Regions from separate parts of the Shinella sedimenti genome, predicted to be linked through region 4. Evidence: predicted binding sites of a transcription regulator. Region 4 holds the regulator's gene; each other region holds the start of a gene.
What was found. The regulator LexA, encoded in region 4, represses DNA repair genes until DNA is damaged. The targets are predictions, from matches to a motif close to TGTTCNNNNTGTGTTCNG.

Region 1 (4,210 bases), on a different contig from region 4:
GGAAATCGGCCGCATCGAGCGGCCTGCCGCCGGCCTTCTGCAAGCGCATCAGCCGGACGGCGCCCTTGCCGCAGGCGATGGTCAGCGCATCGTCGAGAACCGTTCCGGCGGGGTGCCTGGCGGCTTCATCGATGAGCGCACTTGCCAGCACCTTGACCCGTTCCGGCTTGCCGGCGACGGGCAATTCGAACCACGCGCCGGGAAACGGCGAGAGGCCGCGGATATGATTGTGCACGTCCCGGGCAGGTCGGGAAAAATCGATACGGGTCTCGGCCTTGTCGATCTTGGCGGCGTACAGCACGCCCTCCTCGGCCTGCGGCGTCAGCGGCAGATCGCCAGCCTCCAGCTTCCCCATGGCCTCGACCATCAGTGCGCCGCCGGCCTGCATCAACGCATCGTGCAGTTCGCCGGCGGTCATGGCCTCGCCGATCGCCACGCGGCCGGTGAGTGCGACAGGGCCGGTATCGAGTCCCTTGTCCATCTTCATGATCATCATGCCGGTCTCGGCATCGCCTGCCATGATCGCCCGCTGGATGGGAGCGGCACCTCGCCAGCGCGGCAGAAGAGAGGCATGGCCGTTGTAGCAGCCGAGGCGCGTGCCGGTCAGGATAGCCTCCGGCAGAAGCAGGCCGTACGCCACGACGACGGCGACATCCGCCTTCAGGGCGCGGAACGCCTCGCGCTCAGATTCCTCACGGAAGTTGACGGGTGTGTGGACGGGAATGCCGAGCCGCTCGGCCGCCTGGTGCACGGGGGATTTGACCAGCTCCAGGCCGCGGCGGCCGGCCGGGCGGGGTGGCTGGGAATAGACGGCGACGATTTCGTGGCCCGCCTCGGCCAGTGCCGTCAAGGTCGGGACGGAGAAGTCCGGCGTGCCCATGAAGATAATGCGAAGGGCCATCGGTCAGCCTCCGTGAAAGCGGTTGCGGTGAAACCGCAAGGCGGTCTCGCGTCCGCAACCGCGTGAAAACGAAGCCGCAGCAATCGCGCTCAGAGCGCCTTGCTGCCGCGCAGCTTGGCGGCCTTGGTGAATTTGCGGATCACCATTTCGCGCTTCAGCTTGGAAATATGGTCGATGAACAGCACTCCGTTCAGATGATCGATCTCGTGCTGGAGGCAGGTGGCCAGCAGGCCGTCGGCCTCCGTCAGCTTCTCCTTGCCATCGCGGTCGAGATGCTTGACCTTGATCGCCGCCGGACGCTCGACTTCCGCGTAGTAGTCCGGGATAGAAAGGCAGCCTTCCTCGTAAACCGAGCGCGCATCCGTGGCGGAGACGATTTCCGGGTTGATGAAGACAAGCGGCTGCTTCTCATCGCCATCCTTCGACACGTCGAGCACGAGCATGCGGCGCGCAACGCCGATCTGGATGGCGGCAAGGCCGATGCCCGGCGCGTCGTACATGGTTTCCAGCATGTCGTCGGCGAGCTTCTTGACCTCGCCATCCACGGTCTCGATGGGCTGCGAGACCTGGCGAAGGATCGGATCGGGAAGGATAATCAGCGGCTTGATGGTCATGCGCCTCCTTAACCTGCTTTTTTCGGGCTTTCAATCGGCTTGCGCGGCCGGAAAATGGCTTTGTTCACGGTATGATCTGGTTTTTGCCATCATCCATGGTATGGTCGCGCCATGATCGATCCTGCCCTTGATACGCTTCTCACCTCCACACTCGACCGGCTCGGCGGAACCGGGCCCGCGCTGGCCCTGCTGCTCGCCGCGCTGATCCTGATTTTCGGCCTGCTTTCGGCCCGCCGGAGCCAGGCGCGCCAGCGCGAGGCGGCAAGCATTGCGGAGCTGCGCTTCGCCGAACTCCTCAAGGCACAGACGGAGATGCAAGGTCGTGTCGCTGCGATGGCCGAAGTCTTCGGCGCCAAGCAATCCGAGACGAACCAGGCCATCAACACGCGGCTCGACGGGCTGACGCAACGGCTCGGCCAGTCGATCTCCGAACAGACGCGGGCGACACACGAGAACCTGCGCCGCCTCCAGGAGCGGCTTGCGGTTATCGACAACGCCCAGACCAACATCCAGTCGCTTGCCAAGGATGTGGTGGGGCTTCAGGCCATTCTGTCCAACAAGCAGACGCGCGGCGCCTTCGGCCAGTCGCGCATGGAGACCATCATTGCCGATGCGCTGCCGTCCGGCGCCTATCAATTCCAGGCACAGCTTGGCAGCGGGGTGCGTCCGGACTGCACGATCCGCATGCCGAACGGCCAGCCGCCGCTCGTCGTGGATGCGAAATTCCCGCTGGAAGCCTGGAACGCCATGTCGGACGCGCGCTCGCCGGAAGCCGCGAAGGTCGCTGCCCAGCAATTCCGCCGCGACATGGAAATCCATATCCGTGATATCTCCGAAAAGTACCTGATTGCCGGCGAGACGCAGGACACGGCCTTCCTGTTCGTACCGTCCGAATCGATCTTCGCCAGCATCCACGAGAATTTCGAGGCCGTCGTGCAGCGGGCGCACCGCGCACGCATTGTGATCGTCTCGCCATCACTACTGATGCTGTCGGTGCAGGTTCTGCAGGCCCTTCTGAAAGACCAGCGCATGCGCGAGCAGGCCCATGTCATCCAGGGCGAGGTTGGGCGTCTCATGGACGATTTGACGCGGCTCGACGACCGGGTGCGCAAGCTGCACGGTCATTTCACCTCCGCCCAGAAGGATGTGGACCTGATTTTGACGTCGACTGAGAAGCTTACACGGCGCGGCGCGCGGATCGGCGAGCTGGAATTCGAAACTGTCACCGCACTTTCGGAGAGCGCTGATACGGTTGCAGAAGGCCGAACGGCGCCGCCGCGGCTGAGGGTGGTTGACGAGGACTGACTGCCTCAGGCAGTGTCCGGCGGAAACGACAAAGGGCTATTTTCATGATCACCGTCTTCGGCTCCATCAACATGGACCTCATCGCCACGCCGGAACGCCTGCCGAGACCTGGCGAAACGGTGATGGGCACCAGCTTCACCACCGCTGCCGGCGGCAAGGGGGCCAACCAGGCGCTCGCCGCACGCCGTGCCGGGGCCATGGTGCGCATGGCCGGCGCCGTGGGCGACGACCGCCTGGGCAGCCAGGCGCTGGCGCTTCTGGCGGATGCTGCCGTGGACCTCAACGCCGTACGCTATCCCGCCGAGGCGACGGGCACCGCCCACATCCTCGTCGCGCCCGACGGCGAGAACATGATCGTCGTCGTTCCCGGCGCCAACGGCACTGTCAGTGACGAGGATGCCAGACGCGCCGTCACCGCCATGTCGCGTGGCGATTACCTGATGCTGCAATTCGAAATCCCGACCACAGCGATCGAGGCCGCGCTGGCCGCCGCCAGGCAGAAGGGTGTCGTCTCGATCATCAACATCGCGCCGTTCAATGCCGAAGCCAAGAGGCTCGGCGGTACGGCCGACATCCTTGTCGCCAACGAAACCGAATTCGATCTCTTCGCCGGCAAGGGCGAACTCTCCGGTGAGGAGCGCGAAGCGGTCATGCGTCGCATCCACGGCGAGAACGGCCAGACCATCATCGTCACACTCGGCGCCGATGGTGTCGTCGCCATCCGCAAGAATGAGATCTACCGGGCCGCCGGCCTCAAGATCGAGCCGGTAGATACGGTGGGCGCGGGCGACACGTTCTGCGGCTACCTTGCCGCCTCGCTCGATGCCGGACTTGCCTTCAAGGACGCGTTGCGTCGCGCAGCCGTCGCAGGGTCGCTCGCCTGCCTGAAGCCCGGCGCCCAACCTTCCATTCCCTTCGCAAACGCCGTCGACGCGGAGGTCTGACGCCATCGCCCAACCCCCGTTGCGGGCAGGATTTCGCAACGGGGACACCGGATGTCGTTTTGCCCGCAACGCCCGGTAATTCAGCGATCCTGCTGACAATGAGGATCGAAATTTGGCTCTTTATTAATATTCTACAGAGTATTGAAATCCTCACGCCCCCGGCCTCGCGAAACGCGATCCGGGTGGTTCAGGACGCAGGTCGCGCGCCTCGCACTCCATGATGGAGCTCATCCCGACAATCGAACGTGCTTTTCCGCGACACCCGTCGCGGACGCTTCCTATCGTGAGGATTTCATGTTCAAGCTTCAGGCCAAGTCGCTTGCGACGAAGCTCATCGCAGTGACCGGCGGCATCATCGCCCTGGTGCTGCTCGCCTCCAACACCGTGCTCATCCAGCAGAGCCAAGATCGCGTCGCCGGCCTCGTCTACTCCGAGGCGAATACGGA
Region 2 (4,210 bases), 270 kb from region 4:
GCTCGGCATCGGCCCCATGGTGTTCAGCAAGATCTTTCCGGAAGATGAGCACAATATCTGGCTGAAATCGCTGACCAGCTACGGCTGGCTCGGCTTCCTCTGCTACGTCTCCCTCATCGCCTGGACACTCAGCGCCGGTTTCAAATATCTGCTGCGCAACCGGCCGTGGCAGCCCTATCTGATGATCGCCCTCATCACCATCGTCGGCCATAGCGTGATCGGATTCGTCATCGATACCGATCATTGGAGACACTTCTACCTGCTGCTCGGCATCCTCTGGGGCTGCTTCGCGCTCGAGCGGCGCCACAACCTGCGCACCGTCAGAGGCGCCGTCGCCTGATGAACGCCACCGCGGCCCGCAGCCAACGATCCCTGCGCCTCCTGCAGGTGCTTGAACCGAGCGGTGGCGGCTCCGGCCGGCATTTCATCGACCTGTGCCGGGGCATGCAGGCGCGCGGTCACAGCGTGCATGCCATCTACTCCCCGGTCAGGGCGGAGGAACGGTTCGTCGCCGAACTCATCGCACTCGATCTCGCCGGCACCCATGTCGTGCCGATGAACCGGTCGCCGGGTCCGGCCGATTTCGGCGCCTGGCGTCAGCTGAATGGCGTCATGCGCCATGCTGGCCCCTTCGACATCATCCACGGCCACAGCTCCAAGGCGGGCGCGCTCGCACGCCTGCGCCTGCCGGGACCCCATGTGCCGCGGGTCTACACGCCGCACGCGTTCCGCACGATGGATCCGGGGCTGGGCAAGTCCGGCCGGCGGATCTACGGCGTGATCGAAACGATGCTCGCACACATGCTGACAGATAGGTTGATATGCGTGTCCAAGGACGAATATGCGCATGCGCGCAGCCTTGGCATGCCGCGTGAAAAGCTGACCATCGTCGTCAACGGCGTCGAAACGCCGCCGGACGATACCCGTGCGAGGGTTCGCAAAGAACTCGGCATACCCGCGGATGCGCTGCTCTACGGCTTCGTCGGTCGGCTCTGCCATCAGAAGGCGCCCGAACGGCTTGTCGCGGCCTTCGATCTGCTCGCCGGGCACCTGTCGCGCGCCCATCTCCTGATGATCGGCACCGGCGAGGCGCAGGAGGCGACGCGCAGCCGGATCCAGGCCAGCAGCCACGCCGGGCGCATGCATCTCACGACGCGCTTTGCCGGAGCCGAGGCGATGGCGGCGATCGACGTTCTCGTCATGCCGAGCCGCTACGAGGCCATGTCCTATGTGATGCTGGAGGCCGCCGCCGCCGGCAAGCCGCTTGTCCTCACCGATGTCGGCGGCGCCTCTATGGTCTTGAAAGACAAACACAACGGCCTGCTGATCGAGAACACCGACAACCCGGAACGGCTGGCCGGTGCAATGCTGCATCTTGGCAGCCCCGACCGCCTTGCGCGCTACACCGCCGCCGCCGTGGCCCGCAGCGGCGACTACGCATTGGAACGCATGATCGACGAAACCGAGGCGATCTATCGCAGCCTCGTCGCATGAGAAGTGTGGTGCACGGCGCATATCATGCCGATAAGAGCGCGGCGGCCGCATCGTTTTCCGACAACTCACCACTTTTGTTTGCAACGCCGATTTTTGGGCTTGCATCCAAAAGATCGAGACTATAGGGGTTTGCTCGGTCCGGAATGTAGCGCAGCCCGGTAGCGCACTTGACTGGGGGTCAAGGGGTCGTGGGTTCGAATCCCGCCATTCCGACCAATTTCCTTTCTCCCTCCTCGCTTTCCTGCGGAACTTTCGTTGTTCACGCGCGTTCTCATGCCGCCGGCTCTTTTTGCCGGTTTCATCGGCAGCGAGAGGGTAGCGGAATGGAAGAAGCAGGTATCGGTTGGATTGCGGCCATCATCATCGGCGGTATTGCGGGCTGGCTCGCGGAGCGTTTCATGAAGAGCGACATGGGCGTTCTGATGAACGTTCTCCTCGGCATCGTCGGCGCGGCCGTGGCAAACCTTCTGCTCGGGCTGATCGGTGTGTCGCTCGGCGGCTGGATCGGTTATCTTATCGCAGGTTTCATCGGCGCCTGCATTCTCATCGCATTGGCGAGAGCCATCCGGCGATAAAGCGGAAACAGGATATTTTCAAAGCCGTCTCTCCTCGGGAGAGGCGGCTTTTTCGTGCGAGAAAGGCCAGATGGAAGGCGTTAAGAGTCTTTTCGTGACGCCTGCGCGGCTTTTCTTTGGCCAGGCGTACCGGATTCGGCTCTTTCGACCTTTCGCGACATAAGACGAAAGTCGTAGAAGCGTTCTGCCCGCTCCGATCTTTGCGGGCACTCCCCGCGTCACTGCGAGCCAAGCGTGACGCCTGCTTGCCCCGCCTTCGTGCGGGGCTTTTTCCCCAATATGCATTCATCCTCCGCCCTGCCCTTGACTCACAGAGCGTCAGGAACATAATAGGAACATCTCTCGCTAAGGCGTTCTTTCAAACCCCTGGGCGCTCTAATTCATTGTCAGGAGAATCAAATGCAGCCGCTTTACGAGCCTGTAACCGACGCGGCGACTCTTGATGCGGCAGATGACGACCCCGTGGATGCCGCCCTCGCCTGGCATGGCGGTGATGTGCGTGCGACCATAGAGACCCTGCTTGCCGACTGCGCCCATCTGCAACGCCAGTTCGACCTGATGCGTGCCGCAATGGGGCGCGGCTTCACGCGCGGCTGGGAGCCGTCGGTTCGACGGGACCAGACGTAGGAAAACGCGGCTTGCGGGCCGCGTAACCGGAAAGATCAGCGGCCGCGATGACGGGCCGCCTGCGGGTGCCCTATCGCACCTGATCCAGCAGGCGCTTGCATTCCAGGAGATCGTAGAGCGCCTCCTGCAACAAGGCGCGATCTTCCTTGCCGACGCTGGTCTTGCCGAGCGAGATTTCCGGCGTTTCGTCCCCGCCGCCGACAAAGGAGAAAAACCGGCGGCTGGACGGCGCCTTGGCGCGGCCGACGATCTGATCCTCGTCGCTCCCGGCCTTTGGTGGCGACGGCTCCTCGTGGCTGGCCGCAGCCAGCGCCTCCACGGTCGCGAGGTCCCCGCTGGCAATGGCCGCGACGAACTTGTTGCCGTTGAGCTTCAGAAGCTTTTGCACGCCCTTGATCGTATAGCCGTGATCGTAGAGCAGGTGGCGGATGCCCTTGAGCAGGTCGACATCCTCGGGGCGGTAATAACGTCGCCCGCCGCCGCGCTTCATCGGCTTGATCTGCGTGAACCGCGTCTCCCAGAAGCGCAGGACATGCTGCGGCAGATCGAGATCGTCGGCGACCTCGCTGATGGTGCGGAAAGCGTCCGGACTCTTGTCCATACTAGCCTCGATGAAAGGTTACGGCGGCAGCATACACGATATGCAGCCGAATCGTATTCATTTCAGCGAGTTGCCCGGAGATATTCAAGTTTCAAATTGCCGGCGGCGGGTCTATCACCCCGAAAAGCGTTCAGGACGCGGGCGAAGCCGGCTTCTGTTTCGCCTTGCGCGCGAGATGGGCTTTCAGGACACGCTGCTTGAGCACGTTGGAGGCCTTGAAGGTCATGACGCGGCGCGGCGAGATCGGCACTTCCTCGCCGGTCTTGGGATTGCGGCCAATGCGCTCGTTCTTGTCGCGCACCTGAAAGGTGGCAAAGGAGGAAAGCTTGACGCTTTCGCCCCGCACGATTGCGTTGCAGATCTCATCGATCACGGTTTCGACGAGCTCTGCGGATTCAGTCCTCGAAAGGCCGACTTTCCGGAAAACCGATTCGGCCAAATCTGCGCGTGTCACCGTCTTGCCGCTCATCGTTCCTCACCGATTTCCTATTGAAAGCGTATGGTTAGTCGCGGAAGACTATTGTCCTTGCACGCCCGGGTCAAGCCGCACCTGCGGCGGGGGCCATCCTACCAACGTAGCAGCACCGCTCCCCAGGTGAAACCGCCGCCCATCGCTTCCAGGAGAACCAGGTCGCCCTGCTTGATGCGTCCGTCCTCCGCGGCAGCGGCCAGCGCCAGCGGGATGGACGCCGCCGACGTATTGCCGTGCAGATCGACGGTGATCACGACCTTTTCCTCGGGAATGCCGAGTTTCCTGGCCGAACCGTCGATGATGCGCTTGTTGGCCTGATGCGGAACCAGCCAGTCGACGTCATCGGCCGTGAAGCCGGTTGCGTCGAAGGCCGAGACGATCACGTCGGTAATCATGCCTACGGCATGCTTGAAGACCTCGCGGCCTTCCATGCGCAGGTGG
Region 3 (4,210 bases), 180 kb from region 4:
CGGCGGCAACGAGATCGGCTGTCACCATGCCGTCTTCCTTCAATCCCTCTGCCAGCTGGAAGGCGCGGATGGCCGTGATCGTCTGCTTGCCGTGGCGGCCATCCGGTACGCCGGCGTCGTAACCCAGCGTGTTGAGCAGCGTTTGCAGGTCGAGCAGCGCTTCGCGCTCGCCGCGGCGGGTGATCAGGATGCGGATCGGGTCCTGCTCGGTCTTGACGACGACGGGTTCGATGACCGACGGCTTGGGCTCGGTCATCGCGACCTCGACGCTCTTGTCGCCGGCCTCGATCAGCGCGGGCCGCAGGCCGGCATCGGAGAGCAGGGGCGTATCCGGAACGACGATGGAGGGCTTGAAGAGCGCGGCATGTACCACGCGCTGCGGCGCCACTTCGCGGTCGGAGATCAGAACATGACCCCCACGACGGGTGGCGGAGAAAAGCGTCTTGGCGAAATCGTTGGGCAGGCGCACACAACCGTGCGACGCTGGGTAGGACGGCACGCTGTTGGAGGCGTGCAGCGCGATACCCGACCAGGTCAGCCGCTGCATGAAGGGCATCGGCGCGCTGTCATATATATTGGAGAAGTGCGTACGCTTCTTTTCGAGAATGGAGAAGATGCCTGTTGGCGTCGAGTGGCCGGCCTTGCCGGTCGAAACGCGCGAGGTCGCCACCACGACGCCGCCATCGTAGATCTTCAGTTCCTGGAGATCCTTGGAGACCACGATCTGCAGCGGCCCTTCGAGCGTGCCGCCGAGGGCGCTGGTGCAACTCAGCATCAGGCCCAGAATGCTCATGCCAGTGGCAAGACGAAACTTCATTTAACCCACCCGTACGCAATACAAACCGGGGAAAAATCTAACGCATCCGGTTTAAGGAACACTTGATGCATCGCGCCGACGTCCCCGCCCGTCTCATCCCGATACACAGGAAAACGCCGGTTTGCGGGGATTTATTCGCTTGGGTCTTCGAGTTTCCCGACGGCTTTCAGGCTCACTTTTCCGTGAGTACGCTCAGGGCCGGAACGGCCGAACGTGTAGCCGGTCTCAACGCTTGCCTTGCCGAACTTGTCGCGCAGCGTGTTCATTGCAGCTTCGGCGGCGGCGCGGCGGCTGGCTGCGGGATCGACAAGATCGGGCGGGTCGGCGCGGCTGGAATCCGTGAGGTCGCTGACGCCGATGCCGATCAGCCGGTACTTCGTGCCGTCGGCTTCCTTGCGCAGAAGCTCGATGCCGGTGCGGAAAATCCGGTCGGCCAGCATGGTGGGGTCCTCGAGCTTGCGGTTGCGCGTCCGGCTCTTGAAATCGGCAGTCTTGAGCTTGAGCACCACGGTATGGCCGGCGATCTGTGATTTACGCAGCCGGGTCGCGACCTTTTCGCTGAGCTGGCGCAGATGCGCGACAAGGTCGTCATAGCGTGAGATATCGTCGAAGAACGTGGTTTCGGCCGATACGCTCTTGGCCGCCTCATTGGCGTGGACTTCCCGGTCGTCCTGCCCGCGCGAGAGGTTGAACAGGCGTTTGCCCATAATGCCGTAGCGGCGCATCAGGTCGGTTTCCTCCATGGTCTGAAGCTGGCCGACCGTGCGGATACCGTCGCTTTCCAGCGTCTGCGCGAAAGCCTTGCCGACGCCCCATATGATGCGAACAGGCTTGTCCTTCAGAAAGGCGAGCGCTTGCTTCTGGCCGATGACGGAAAAGCCGCGCGGCTTGTTGAGGTCGGAGGCGACCTTGGCCAGGAACTTGCAATAGGACAGACCGATGGAGATGGTAATGCCCACCTCCTTCTCGACCCGCTGCGCGAAGCGGGCAAGCACGCGGGCAGGGGTGTCGTGGTGCAGCCGCTCGGTGCCTTTGAGCTCCAGGAAGGCTTCGTCGATTGAGAGCGGTTGCACCAGCGGCGTCAGTTCCTGCATCATGGTGCGTATCTGCCGGCCGACGCACACATACTTTTCCATGTCGGGCCGGATCACCACCGCGTCCGGGCAGGCTTCCAGCGCCTTGAACATCGGCATGGCCGATCGCACGCCATGAATGCGCGCGACGTAACAGGCCGTCGACACCACGCCGCGCTTGCCGCCACCGATAATGACGGGCCGATCCGCCAGTTCGGGATTATCGCGCTTTTCAATTGCCGCATAGAACGCGTCGCAGTCGATATGGGCGAGGGTCAGGTCATCGAGTTCGGCATGGTAGACGAGGCGCGGGCTGCCGCAGGCACGACAACGGCGCAGGTCGGCGGTCTGCCCGGAGAGGCAGTCACGGCAAAAACCCGGTAATCGCGTGGCAGCGGAGTGCATGTCAGGAACAAAAGTTGAACATCGCGACATTACAGCGTAAGTTCATGAGTCTCAAGACGGACCACGCCCCGATTGCGCGCGGTGCACAGGCAAAGGCGGCGTTGTTTGCCGTTCAGAAATCGATGTCACCGTGCGGTCCCGAAAGGACAGCATGGGCCGCCACAACGGTTTCCGGCTGCGTGCCGGTTGCCGCGCAAAAGGCGAGAAGGGTGGGCTCATGCGCCATCAGGAAATCGACGAGGCCGGTGCGAAAGCCGGGGTCGGCCATCGCGTGACGCACGTCCGATGGCAGGACGCCCGTGAGCGAGAGGAAACGCGAAAAAAGTTCAGGTTCACCGGCGAGCCAGCCGAGGATCGAGATGGCAGTCGCTTCGGCGTTCTCTACCGCCGCTGTCTCTTTCTGGCTCTTCATCGTTTTTCCTCGGGAAATTTACCTTTTAATCAACCAAGTGCCGCTAATGTGAATGCGGTACGGCTGGCTGAATTCGGCTCCGCCGCAACTTATCTATCTGCCCGACGGTTGCAAGGCCGGTCAGAGGAACAGGGACGCACGATGCCCAAACAGGTCATGATTGTCGAGGACAACGAGCTGAATATGAAGCTCTTCCGGGACCTTATCGAGGCATCCGGTTATGCGACCATTCAGACCCGGAACGGTATGGAAGCCCTTGAACTGGCTCGTAAACACCGCCCGGATCTGATCCTGATGGACATCCAGCTTCCGGAAGTATCCGGGCTTGAAGTCACCAAATGGCTGAAGGAAGATGACGAGCTTCACGTCATTCCCGTCATCGCCGTCACGGCATTCGCGATGAAGGGCGACGAGGAGCGGATCCGGCAGGGCGGGTGCGAGGCCTATGTCTCCAAACCCATTTCCGTGCCGAAATTCATCGAAACCATCAAGACCTATCTCGGCGACGCCTGAGCGAGGGGCCGCAGAATGACCGCACGCATCCTCGTCGTCGATGACATACCCGCAAACGTGAAGCTACTCGAAGCGCGGCTGCTGGCGGAATACTTCGATGTCCTGACGGCCGAGAACGGTTACGATGCATTGGCGATCTGCGAGCGCACCCAGGTCGACCTGATCCTGCTCGACATCATGATGCCGGGCATCGATGGTTTCGAGGTCTGCGAGCGGCTGAAGGCCAATCCACGGACCGCGCATATTCCTGTCGTCATGGTTACGGCGCTCGACCAGCCGTCTGACCGCGTGCGTGGTCTCAAGGCCGGCGCGGATGATTTTCTGACCAAACCCGTCAATGACCTGCAACTCATGTCGCGGGTCAAGAGCCTCGTGCGCCTGAAGATGCTGACGGATGAGTTGCGCCTGCGCGCAGCGACCGCGCGCGCCATATCATTGGAAGACGGGTTGGAAACCGGGCTGGGCGATGAACCAGGCGACATTCTGCTCGTCGATGGGCGCGGCAGCTCGCAGGACCGCATCGCGCGCGCCCTGAAGCCGATTGCCGAGGTCACCTGCATGTCCGATCCGCAGGCAGCGGTGTTTCAGGCTGCAGAGAGCAATTTCGAACTCGTCATCGTCAATGCCAATTTCGAGGATTACGATCCGCTGCGCCTCTGCTCGCAGCTGCGCTCGCTGGAGCGCACGCGCTTCCTGCCGATTCTGCTGATCGCCGAGCAGGGCGATGACGATCTGATCGTACGCGCGCTCGATCTGGGGGTGACGGACTACGTCATGCGCCCGATCGATCCCAACGAGCTGATCGCGCGCAGCCTCACACAGATTCGCCGCAAGCGCTGCAACGATCGCCTGCGCGCCAGCGTGCGCCAGACGATTGAACTGGCGGTCACGGACGGCCTGACCGGACTGCATAACCGTCGTTATCTCGACAACCATCTCAAGCTTCTGATCGATCGCGCGACTGCACGTGGCAGAGCGCTCTCCGTCTGC
Region 4 (4,210 bases):
CGGCGGTGTCCGCCTCGTCGAGAAATCCGGCGGCCGTTCAGGCGACTACAAGCGCAGAGAGAGCTGATGTCCCTTCTGCCCGTTGCCGACGCCCTCAACCGCCTGTTGTCCGCGGCCAAGCCGGTGCAGCGGACGGATCGCGTCCAGCTCCACGACGCGGCAGGACGGGTGCTGGCCGAAGATGTCGCCGCCCGCCTCACCCAGCCGCCCTTCGACAATTCCGCAATGGACGGTTATGCCGTTCGCCATGCCAATATCGCCGGGATCGGATCCGTCCTCAGCGTCGCCGGCTTATCCTCAGCCGGTCATGCGTTCGAGGGTACGGCCGGTCCGGGTGAAGCAGTACGCATCTTCACCGGCGCCCCGCTCCCGGCCTTTGCCGATACAGTCATCCTCCAGGAAGACACGGAGCCCCTTGAGGACGGTCGAATTCGCACCACCTTCCTCACGCCCAAGGGCCGCCATATTCGCCCGCGCGGGCAGGATTTCACCAAGGGCGAGGTCGTTCTGAAGGCCGGCCAGATGCTGGATGCTGGCCGATTGACCGTTGCAGCAGCGATGAACCACCCGCAACTGCCCGTCTATGCCCGCCCGCGGGTCGCGATCCTCGCGACGGGCGACGAACTCGTGCCGCCCGGAGAGACGCCCGGCGCAAGCCAGATCATCGCGTCCAACAGCTACGGCGTCGCGGCCATCGCAAGGCAGGCCGGTGCGGAGATCATAGACCTCGGCATTGTGAGAGACGACAAGCAGGCCATTCTGGATGCCGTGCGCCAGGCGCTGCAGATGGACATCGACGTGCTGGTGACACTCGGCGGCGCGTCCGTGGGGGATTTCGACCTTGTTCAGCCTGTGCTCGGCGAGGCCGGCATGGAACTCGACTTCTGGCGCATCGCAATGCGACCCGGAAAGCCGCTGATGGTCGGACGTCTTGGTGATATCCAGGTGGTCGGCCTGCCCGGCAATCCCGTCTCCAGCCTTGTCTGCTCCTATCTGTTCCTGGAACCATTGCTCCGAAAACTCGCCCGCTTGCCCGCAAAGAACAGGGTAAGCCGGGCCGTCGCCGCCGTGCCGCTCAAACAGAACGACCGCCGGCAGGATTACATTCGCGCAGGCCTTGCACACGCGCCCGACGACGCGCTTCTCGTCACGCCATTCGAGAAGCAGGATTCGTCGATGATGAAGATCTTCGCAGAATCGGATGGCCTCCTGATCCGTCCGCCGCATGCACCTGCAGAGGATGCCGGCGCCCTCTGCGATGTGCTCGTTCTCAGGGAACCCGCTGCCTGAGCGACATTATTGTCCTGGCAGCCACTTGCAGAACACATGTGGAACGGATAGTGTCTGTTCTGGATTTGTTTCACGATTCTGGCTGGAGATGCCATGCTGACGCGCAAACAACAGGAACTGCTCCTGTTCATTCACGAGCGTATGAAGGAGTCAGGCATTCCTCCGTCTTTCGACGAGATGAAGGATGCGCTGGATCTCGCTTCGAAATCCGGTATTCACCGCCTGATCACGGCGCTGGAGGAGCGCGGCTTCATCCGCCGCCTGCCGAACCGGGCCCGTGCGCTCGAGGTCATCAAGCTTCCTGAGGCCTATTCGCCCAGCCTCCAGCCGCGCCGGGGATTTTCGCCATCGGTCATCGAAGGCAGCCTCGGCAAGCAGCCCGCAGCCGTGACGCCATCCAGGCCTGTAACGCCGCCGCAGAATATGTCGTCGTCCGTTTCCGTGCCGGTCATGGGCCGTATCGCCGCGGGTGTGCCGATCTCCGCCATCCAGAACAACACGCACGAGATCACCGTCCCGGCTGAGATGATCGGCAACGGCGATCACTATGCGCTCGAGGTCAAGGGCGATTCGATGATCGAGGCCGGTATTCTCGACGGCGACACGGTCATCATTCGTAACGCCAGTACTGCCAATCCGGGCGAAATCATCGTTGCCCTCGTCGATGACGAAGAGGCGACGCTGAAGCGGTTCCGCCGCAAGGGCGCATCCATCGCGCTGGAAGCGGCAAATCCAGCCTATGAGACCCGCATCTTTGGCCCCGACCGGGTCAAGATCCAGGGCAAGCTTGTCGGGCTCATCCGCCGGTATCACTGAGACGTGGTAGCCAATAAGGCTGGCTTCTGACCGTCTTGGTGATGGAGCGCACGGAGCCGAGTTGCTCGTGCCTCTTTGCAAGTGCTCTGCTGCTTGGTGTGGAGCACTGCCAGATCGCTGTCTCTGTAACGCCCTCCCATCCGATAAGCTCGGCCGCTTCCTGGACGTCATGGGAGTGGCAAAGGTGAAGGATCAGTCTCCTTGATCTCAGGCTCTGCCAACGGCGCTCCAGCTGGCGTCTCGAAGGTATCGCTGCGCCAGTCATAGGTGCGATGTCGCGACCAGGCGCGCGCGACAGTTTCCACGGCCGACGTGTAAATCGCATCGGTAAGGCTTGCTCCGGCATCATCGGTCGATGGCGTAATTTCCAAGGCGCCCGTTCGGCGCAGATGCCGCGCGGTCAGGAGCTTGGCGCCAGAACGGCAACTGTCGAGCCGCAAAGCGAAGGGCACGACAACGAGATCAGCCCTATTGCAAGCCGTGCCCAGAAAGGCCGTATCCTCAAGGGTCACGATCTTCCAGCCGCTGGGCGAGACGGCGGCGCAGAAAGCCTTCGCCTCGCAGATAAACGTTTGCGTCTGCCGCGCGGCCACCAAAGCCGACATCATGGCTTCTTTCGCCTTCTCCCTGTCCGCCTTGCGACGCGGCCGTTTCCGTTCGGTCTCGGCAGCAGCCGCCTCCGTCGCCGTTTCGGCCAGCAGCAGACCGGCGGTCTTTCGCATGTCCGGTCTGGCAAGGTCGCCGAGCCGCAAGGCACGGCGCCACTGGTCGTAGATGAAGCCCGGCGGCTTGGCGCGGTTCGTTGCGACCGCATCGTCGCGCAGGATCGCAACAAGTCGCCCGTCTTCGGAAATCAGCAACTCCGGTTTCCCGCGTGTGGGAGGCCATACGGCCATCAGCGCACCGACGACAATAAGAACCGTCCCGGCGTGCCGAAGCCGCGTGCGCAGGATGCAGAGCAGTCCGCCACCAACACCGATCAGCACGAAAGCGGACATGGGTATACGACCGGTGACGACATCCCCACCCTTCCAGCGCGAAACCCATTCGGCCAGCGCGATCATCCATTCGATCCCTTTTCCCATGATGGCAAAAGGGATCGCATCAAGTCCGAAAGGCATAAGCAGAACCGCGATGAGACCGAAGGGCATGACGATTGCGCTGATTGCCGGCATGGCGAGCAGGTTGCCGGCGAGCCCATAGGCGGGCACACGGTGAAAGTGGCCGATGGAGTAGATCAGCGTGGACAGGCTTCCGATTGCCGATGAAAGCAGAAGTCCGCCGAAGAAGCGCCCGGCCGCACCGCCGGTCAAACGCAGCGCGCCGCCTTTGCCCTCCTTGCGCACGGGCCGCTCGCGCCACGCCGCGTAACCGGCGACGAGACCGAGCGTTGCGGCGTAAGACATCTGGAAACCGGGATTGGTGACGGCGGAGGGCGTGACGGCAAGGATGATGATGGCCGACAGCGCTACATTGCGTAGACTGATGGCGGAGCGGCCGAAAAGCACGGCGATCAGCATCACGCAGATCATGATCCATGAGCGGACAGCCGAAATCGCGCCGCCCGACACGAGAATGTAGAGTGTGACCATTATGAGCGCGCCGCCCGCGGCAATCTTGCGGGTTGGGAAGCGTTCGGCAAAGCCGGGTATGAGCGCCATCAGCATACGCGCGCCGACAAGGAATGTGCCGGCCGCGAGCACCATGTTGAGGCCGGAAATGGCAAGGACATGGGCAAGCCCCGCCTGCCGGAGCGCTTCCACCGTCTCGTCGCTGATAGCCCGCTGTTCTGCCGTAACCAGAGCCGCGGCAATCGCCCCGGCATCGCCGCCGATGCGGCCGCGGATATGCTCGGTCAGGTTGTTTCGCCATATCGCAATCCGCTGCGCTATGCGGTCGCTCCATCCGCCGGACCCCGTCTCGATTGCGACCGGCGCGCTATAAAAGTATCCGACCGCGCCCGTGCCGGCAAAATAGGCGTCGAAAGCGAAGTCGTTGAGGCCGGACAAGGCGGGTCCCGAAGGTGGCCCGAGACGCGCGCGGCCGGATATGCCGTGGCCGATGGCAATCGGATCGTGGCGGCTTCGCGCCAGTAGCGTGACGA

Region 1: the regulator LexA is predicted to act here: its motif matches at 1,577-1,594, upstream of MKI86_RS08470 (DNA recombination protein RmuC).
Region 2: the regulator LexA is predicted to act here: its motif matches at 2,390-2,407, upstream of MKI86_RS02320 (dehydrogenase).
Region 3: the regulator LexA is predicted to act here: its motif matches at 2,299-2,316, upstream of MKI86_RS01870 (DNA polymerase IV).

Annotation. Positions count from the first base shown of each region.
Region 1 covers NZ_JAKVIN010000003.1:224,157-228,366, reverse strand. Annotated here, with positions in the region: gene fmt (methionyl-tRNA formyltransferase) at 1-901, opposite strand, end outside; gene def (peptide deformylase) at 991-1,515, opposite strand; gene MKI86_RS08470 (DNA recombination protein RmuC) at 1,627-2,820, shown strand; gene MKI86_RS08465 (ribokinase) at 2,865-3,764, shown strand; gene MKI86_RS08460 (methyl-accepting chemotaxis protein) at 4,059-4,210, shown strand, end outside.
Region 2 covers NZ_JAKVIN010000001.1:452,133-456,342, forward strand. Annotated here, with positions in the region: gene MKI86_RS02300 (O-antigen ligase family protein) at 1-340, shown strand, start outside; gene MKI86_RS02305 (glycosyltransferase family 4 protein) at 340-1,494, shown strand; tRNA gene MKI86_RS02310 (tRNA-Pro) at 1,634-1,710, shown strand; gene MKI86_RS02315 (GlsB/YeaQ/YmgE family stress response membrane protein) at 1,818-2,069, shown strand; gene MKI86_RS02320 (dehydrogenase) at 2,469-2,696, shown strand; gene MKI86_RS02325 (MerR family transcriptional regulator) at 2,767-3,297, opposite strand; gene MKI86_RS02330 (integration host factor subunit alpha) at 3,428-3,766, opposite strand; gene MKI86_RS02335 (beta-ketoacyl-ACP synthase III) at 3,865-4,210, opposite strand, start outside.
Region 3 covers NZ_JAKVIN010000001.1:359,524-363,733, reverse strand. Annotated here, with positions in the region: gene MKI86_RS01875 (L,D-transpeptidase family protein) at 1-817, opposite strand, end outside; gene MKI86_RS01870 (DNA polymerase IV) at 949-2,295, opposite strand; gene MKI86_RS01865 (DUF3572 domain-containing protein) at 2,408-2,707, opposite strand; gene MKI86_RS01860 (response regulator) at 2,849-3,220, shown strand; gene MKI86_RS01855 (PleD family two-component system response regulator) at 3,236-4,210, shown strand, end outside.
Region 4 covers NZ_JAKVIN010000001.1:179,610-183,819, forward strand. Annotated here, with positions in the region: gene moaC (cyclic pyranopterin monophosphate synthase MoaC) at 1-67, shown strand, start outside; gene MKI86_RS00885 (molybdopterin molybdotransferase MoeA) at 67-1,290, shown strand; gene lexA (transcriptional repressor LexA) at 1,384-2,106, shown strand; gene MKI86_RS00895 (ComEC/Rec2 family competence protein) at 2,274-4,210, opposite strand, start outside.